Pedosphaera parvula Ellin514: one gene and its partner. The protein of the gene in region 1 binds, or shares a complex with, the protein of each later gene. Links are inferred from orthologs where the notes say so. Each region holds a gene or a part of one and is shown in the gene's direction. Other genes may lie near its edges.

Region 1 (3,669 bases):
GCTGGGGTGGAATGGTTAAGGAACGGGGACTGGCGAATATGGCCTTGGTAGGTAATATTGTGACGAGTTGGTCATGGTTCGGAGTGAACATGCTGGGAATTGGGCTCCACTCGTATGGATTTACTGATGCAGCCTTCCGCTGGTTGATGACATTTGTATTCAGCCAGTTGGTGTTGATAGGCTTAGGGCTGTTGCCCAGGCAGATGTGGAAGAGTTTCAGAGAAGAAGAAAATAGTGGTGCGCCACCGACGTCTGGCAAGCGTAAAAAGGAGATGGCTTCCGCTACTTCTTAATCAGGATTTCGCCCAGTTTTGGTGCTGTTAAAGGCTTTGACGTCAAAGCCTTCTTACCTTACCGTTCTATCGCTAATTCTCAAAGGTTTACATGATCGGATTTATTGTCAAAAAATTTATTGGTTCGAGAAACGACCGTGAGGTCAAGAAGCTTCGCCCCACGGCCGTGAAGATCAACGAGCTGGAGCTGGAGTTGCAAAAGCTCCCGGATGACGCGCTGCGTCAAAAAACGGCGGAGTGGAAGGCGCGTTTTGCAAAGATAGAAGACAAGCTGGAACTGGCCTCGACCTTGAATGAGATTTTGCCGGAGGCTTTTGCGGTGGTGAAGAGTGCTGCGCGCCGTTTGTGCGGGCAGGAAATCATCGTGCGCGGGCATCCTTTAAAATGGGAGATGGTACATTTCGACGTGCAGTTGATCGGTGGTATCGGACTGCATAATGGCAAGATTGCGGAAATGGCGACGGGTGAAGGCAAGACGTTGGTGGGAACTTTGCCGGTGTATTTGAATGCTTTGACCGGTCGCGGCGTGCACGTGGTTACCGTCAATGATTACCTGGCGGCACGCGATAGCGAGTGGATGGGTGCTCTTTATAAATTTTTAGGCCTGACTGTGGGTTGTATTTTGCATGATCAACCGCCGCAAGTCCGTCGCGAACAATATGGTTGCGACATTACCTACGGCACCAATGCGGAGTTTGGTTTTGATTATCTTCGCGACAACGGCATGGCTTCCCGCAAAGAGGAGCAGGTGCAACGCGGTCATTATTTCGCGATTGTGGACGAAGTGGATTCCATCCTCGTGGACGAGGCGAGAACGCCGTTGATCATCAGTGGGCCAGCCGTTGTCAACGTGGACAACCAATACGGCGAGTTCAAGCCGGCGGTGGAATCGTTGATTCAAGCCCAAGGCAAGCTATGCAGCCGGTATATACGGGAGGCAGAAGAGCTTTTGAAAAAGTTGAAACCAGAGGATGGTTCCAATCCTAAAAGTCCGGAAGCACTGGAGAAGGAAGTGGGATTGTTGCTCTACCGTGTGAAGGTCGGCCAGCCTAGATCAGAGGAATTGATGAAGCTGCTGGAAGACCCAACTGTCCTCCGCATGATGAATAAGGCGGAATTGGAATTGCATGGCGATCAATCCAAGAAGGATCTTTACGCCCAGAAGGAAGAGTTGTTTTTCGCGATTGATGAGAAGAGCCACGAGGCGGATTTGACTGAAAAAGGTCGTGAATACTTAAGTCCCAAAGATGCCGACGCGTTCATGTTGCCGGACATTAGTACGGCATTGCATGAAATTGATAACGGTGCTGAGACTGATCCTCGCAAGCGCGTGGAAGCCAAAGCGAAGGTTCAATCAGAATTTGAAACCAGGGCACAACGCATCCATTCCATTTCCCAGCTGCTCAAGGCTTACAGCCTTTACCAAAAGGAAGTCCAATATATCGTTCAGGACAACAAGGTTATCATTGTCGATGAAAACACGGGCCGGCCAATGACGGGCCGTCGTTGGAGCGACGGTTTGCACCAGGCAGTGGAAGCGAAGGAAGGCGTGGAAATTGAACGTGAGACTCAAACCCTGGCAACGATTACCATCCAGAACTACTTTCGTCTTTATGAAAAGCTGGCAGGTATGACCGGTACGGCTGAAACCGAAGCTGGCGAGTTTCACGACATCTACAAGCTTGGTGTGGCGGTGATCCCCACGAATCGTCCGGTTCAGCGCAAGGATGCCAACGATTCTGTCTATAAAACGAGGCGTGAGAAATACAACGCCGTTTTAAAGGAGATCCAAACCATCCACCAGCAAGGGCGACCCATTCTAGTTGGCACCATCTCGGTGGAAGTGAGTGAAATACTTTCGCGACTACTAAAAAAGGCCGGCATTATTCACTCGGTGTTGAACGCCAAGTACCATGAGCAGGAAGCGGAAATTGTTTCACGTGCCGGCCAAAGAAGCGGCGTGACGATTGCCACGAACATGGCTGGTCGTGGAACGGACATCAAGCTCGGCCCGGGGATTGCTGACCTCGGCGGCTTGCACGTCATCGGCACTGAACGTCACGAATCCCGTCGTATCGACCGCCAATTGCGCGGTCGTTGTGCACGCCAAGGCGATCCTGGTTCCTCACACTTTTTCATTTCGCTTGAGGATGATTTGATGCGTTTATTCGGCTCAGACCGGATCGTCAAATACATGGAGAAGATGGGATTGGAAGAGGGCCAGGAACTGGAGCATCCGTTGTTGAATCGTTCCATCGAGCAGGCCCAGAAGCGGGTGGAGCAGCACAATTTCCAGATTCGCAAACGCACGCTCGAATATGACGATGTGATGAACAAGCAGCGCGAAGTCATTTACGGCTTCCGCAACGAGATCATCAATTCCGACGATGTGCGTGACCGCCTGATGGATATCATGGAAGAAGTCGTGATCCAGAAGGTGGAACAGTTCACGGCTTCCGATGCCGATATGACGGAATGGCGATTGCGCGGTCTGTCCGACTGGGTAAATCTGAATTTCCCTCTGGGTATTCCAGAAGAGCAATTTGAAAAGGCTGCCAAGGCTGGCAATGAAGAGCCGGTGGCTGGTTCGATTTATGATGGATTGAATCCGGCCCAGTTTGCACTGTGCAACTTTATTTCGGACAAGGTGCATGATGCTTACAAGCTGAAGGTGGATTTCGAAAATCCGGAAGCATTGAAATCGATTGAGCGTTACACGATTTTGAGCGCCATCGACAAGTTGTGGCAGGAGCACCTCTATGAGATGGACAGCCTGCGTTACAGCATCGGTTTGCGAGCGCATGGCCAGCGCGATCCGTTGATCGAATACAAAGCCGAGGCATTCAAGATTTTCGAAGAGTTGATGGTGAACATCAAGTCGGAGATTTGTCACAACATTTTCCGTAGCGCCTCCAGCTTGATGGCGTTCGAGAACTTTCTGCGCAATGTGCCGAAGGTGACCGAGCATCAGGACACCAACGCGTTTGGCGGAGCGGCAGCCCAGACTGGCGGCAATGCCAGTGACATGGTGACTGAAGCCAGTGAAGCGATTGAGAAGGCCAAACCGGTACGCACCGGCCCGAAAGTAGGTCGCAATGACCCTTGTCCATGCAAGAGCGGCAAGAAATATAAGCAATGCTGCGGCAAGTAAGCGCTTGTTAAATAGGCTTGCAGGGCGGGCTGGGTTTTGGTTCAGTGCAGTTGATTTGCAACTGGAAAGAAAATTCCATTTCGTTGCGAAACCAGCCCTTGCTGGTTTGCTGGCCATCCTGTTGCTCTGCTTCTCCACGCTGGCCGCGAGTCCGACGCTCCATCAACTGATCCATTCCGATTCAGCGCCGGACAGCCAGTCCTGCGTTGTTTGCCTGCTGGCACA
Region 2 (3,059 bases), on another replicon or contig:
GGCCCGCCAGCACATGGTTGGCGTATCATTGAAAGATGCCACCATTCCACACGAAATCTTTTCGCACTATGATGGCGCCAAGATTCTCCTTCGTCCCGCATCACCTGGAACTGGCATCATCGCCGGCAAAACAGTCCGTGCCGTGTTGGAGTCTGCCGGTGTTAAGGATATTCTGAGCAAATCGCTCGGGTCCAAGAATCCGGCAAACGTTGTCAAGGCGACATTGCGTGCATTGCAACAGCTTCGCTTGCGCGAAGATATTTATCGTAGCCGCGGTTTGGCGGTGAAGAAGCCTGAAGCTCCGACAGCTCAGCCCACAGAAACAGTAGTAACTACAGCTTAATTTTAGAATATGCGTTTACACGATCTTAAACCCCGTCCTGGAGCGAAGCATCGCCGCAAGCGTATCGGCCAAGGTGAAAGCAGCGGCCATGGCAAGACGAGCGGACGAGGCGGAAAAGGTCAATCTGCCCGCTCTGGTAGCTCGATCCGTATCGGCTTTGAAGGTGGTCAGATGCCCTTGATTCGCCGTATTCCGAAGCGCGGTTTCAACAATGCTCAGCACACCATCGAGTTCATTCCCGTCAACTTGGAGTCTTTGAACCAATTTGAAGACGGCGCTCGTGTTGATGAAGTTGCGTTGCGGACTGTTGGCCTGGCAAATGGCCGGTTGCGCCGAATCAAAATCCTTGGCTCAGGTGAAATCACCAAAAGACTTACGGTCACAGCTCACGCTTTCAGCGCCTCTGCTCGCACTAAGATCGAGGCCAAAGGCGGGAAATGCGAAGTCGTCGGTAATAAGTCCGCCACGCCCGCAAAAGCCTAGGATATTTAATTACTGATCCATGTTTGCTTCCATAGTCAATACCTTTAGCAATTGCTTCAAAATTCCGGAACTGAAGTCACGGATTTTGTTCACGATGTTAGTGCTCGCGATCTGTCGCCTGGCTGCGTTTATCCGCATTCCTGGCTTGGATGGAGCAGCATTATCGGCCTACTTCCAGAGTTTGCCTCAAAGTGGGTCGTCCATGCTAGGCATGTATAGCTTGTTCACTGGCGGTGCACTTGAAAACTGCGCCGTGGGTGCACTTGGAATCATGCCTTACATCAGCGCTACGATCGTGCTTCAGTTATTGACTGCTGTCGTTCCCTCCCTGAGCAAGCTGGCTCGTGAAGAGAATGGCCGTACACAAATCATAAAGTATGGACGGTATTTGACCGTCTTGCTTTGCGTTGGGCAAGGGTTGTTCATGGCCATCGGCTGGGAAAATCCTCAGAGCATTTTTCCTGGCTTCAAAGGCAGTCTCATTCTGAGCGAGAACATTTGGTGGTATCGTATTCAGACGGTTTTGATTCTGACCACTGGCACGATGTTGCTTATGTGGTTGGGTGAACAGATTACGGAGCGCGGCATTGGAAATGGTATTTCCCTTATCATCACCATTGGTATCATGGCTCGTTTACCATCAGCGGGACGTGCTCTGATAGATATGTTTTGGCCATCGGGTGGCGTAGAAGCCAAATATCATCTATTGGGAACCGGCACGATCCTTGTAGTTCTTCTCGTGGCTGTGGTGGCTGGGGTTATAGCAGTCACCCAAGCTCAACGTAAAATACCAGTGCAATACGCCCAGCGTGCTGTTGGCCGCAAGGTTTATTCTGGCGGCACTTCATTCCTTCCGTTGCGCCTGAATTTTGCTGGTGTCATGCCGATTATCTTCGCCCAGGCCATTTTGATGGTGCCCCAAAAGGCATTTCAATTTCTAGGTGGAAGCTATCCTACGCTGGGCTTTCTCAAAAAGATTTCCATTGCCTTAAATGAAGGGGCATTTTGGTATTTGTTTCTTTATACCTTGATGATTTTGTTTTTCTCTTATTTTTGGACCGCGACGCAATTCAACGAACTTCAGATTGCGGATGATTTGAAGAAGAACGGTGGCTACATACCCGGTGTTCGCCCTGGCCAGGCTACTACGAACTTTCTGCACAATGCGATGAGTCGTATCACGCTCGCGGGAGCCGTGTTCCTGACAGTCATCGCTGTAATCCCAATCATTTTGTCCAGGCAAATGAATATTCCATTTCAAGTGGCAACCTTCTTCGGGGGGACCAGCATGCTTATTCTGGTGGGTGTTCTTTTGGACACCATGCGCCAGATGGAATCACACCTTGTCATGCGCAATTACGATGGTTTCCTTAAAGGTGGCAGGGGTGGTCGCGGTGGTGGGCCAAGGCTCCGAGGCAGGTTTTGATGTAAAGAAGAGGTAGCGAGAATTGAGTTTTATGCTACTTTTTCAAGCTCGAGCTGGCTAAACATGATCATTTTGAAAAACGACCGGGATTTGGAAGCTATGCGGCCCGCATGTGCCGTAGCCGGTTCGGTTTTGAATGATGTAGCTGCCTGGATCAAGCCCGGGATGACGACGAAAGAGATTGATGCTTATGCAGCTACCCGTATTAAGCATTATGGCGGGAAGAGTGCCTTCCTTGGATATCGCAAATATCCCTGCCAGATTTGTATTTCGGTGAATGATCAGGTTGTTCACGGCTTGGCGAGTAATCGGCAGGTACAATTTGGCGATATCGTGAGCCTGGATGTTGGCGTAGTCTATAACGGGTTTATTGGTGACACGGCCCGGACGATTGCGGTGGGTGGCTGTAGTGTTGTCGCGCAAAAGCTTATGGACGTGACTGAAAAGTCGCTGCATGAGGGTATTGCTCAAGCGATAGCGGGCAACCGGGTGATTGATATAAGCCGGGCCATTCAGAACTACGCGGAAGGTAATGGATTCAGCATTGTGCGTGAGTTTGTGGGGCATGGTGTAGGGCGTTCAATGCATGAGGAGCCGCAGGTTCCGAATTTCGTGGATGGAAAGTCGTCCCCGAAACTGCGGCCGGGAATGACGCTGGCAATTGAGCCCATGGTGAACGCTGGATTGCCGGGCGTAAAAATTTTGAATGATGGCTGGACAGTGGTGACGCAAGATGGTTCACTGTCCGCCCATTTTGAGCATACGGTGCTCATCACCGAGGGTGAGCCGGAGATTTTGACATGGCCC

Evidence for each region. Proteins that work in one complex are often made in the same cells at the same time.
Region 2: the proteins of secA (region 1) and secY are in contact, whole or in part, in a crystal structure (PDB 3DIN), measured with the Thermotoga maritima proteins. The link is inferred for Pedosphaera parvula Ellin514 from one-to-one orthologs. Residues at the interface, in WP_004082002.1 of Thermotoga maritima: Glu261, Ala262, Arg263, Lys300, Ala301, Arg302, Thr303, Ile304, Ile305, Leu323, Tyr324, Asp325, Pro326, Val329, Ser330, Tyr333, Ile336, Lys340, Phe345, Val349, Glu363, Phe364, Tyr374, Ser375, Gly376, Gly377, Glu393, Ile395, Thr482, Ser483; in WP_004081795.1 of Thermotoga maritima: Glu108, Gly109, Glu110, Glu111, Ala236, Glu237, Arg238, Arg239, Ile240, Thr241, Ile242, Gln243, Tyr244, Ala245, Arg246, Arg247, Val248, Thr249, Gly250, Arg251, Arg252, Val253, Tyr254, Gly256, Ala257, Ser258, Thr259, Tyr260, Leu261, Pro262.

Annotation. Positions count from the first base shown.
Region 1 is NZ_ABOX02000046.1:37,404-41,072, reverse strand. What follows is about bases 48-3,644. They hold secA (preprotein translocase subunit SecA), read left to right. Parts: upstream 48-384; coding sequence 385-3,444; downstream 3,445-3,644. Other genes in these bases: CFLAV_RS25165 (hypothetical protein), read left to right, coding at 3,449-3,644; CFLAV_RS25175 (cytochrome c biogenesis protein), read left to right, coding at 48-293. In the rest of the region: more of CFLAV_RS25175, read left to right, coding at 1-47; more of CFLAV_RS25165, read left to right, coding at 3,645-3,669. UniProt on the Escherichia coli protein: Required for protein export, interacts with the SecYEG preprotein conducting channel.
Region 2 is NZ_ABOX02000010.1:111,840-114,898, reverse strand. What follows is about bases 62-3,048. They hold secY (preprotein translocase subunit SecY), read left to right. Parts: upstream 62-845; coding sequence 846-2,252; downstream 2,253-3,048. Other genes in these bases: map (type I methionyl aminopeptidase), read left to right, coding at 2,316-3,048; rplO (50S ribosomal protein L15), read left to right, coding at 353-826; rpsE (30S ribosomal protein S5), read left to right, coding at 62-343. Outside these bases: more of rpsE, read left to right, coding at 1-61; more of map, read left to right, coding at 3,049-3,059; infA (translation initiation factor IF-1), read left to right, coding at 3,053-3,059. UniProt on the Escherichia coli protein: The central subunit of the protein translocation channel SecYEG. Consists of two halves formed by TMs 1-5 and 6-10.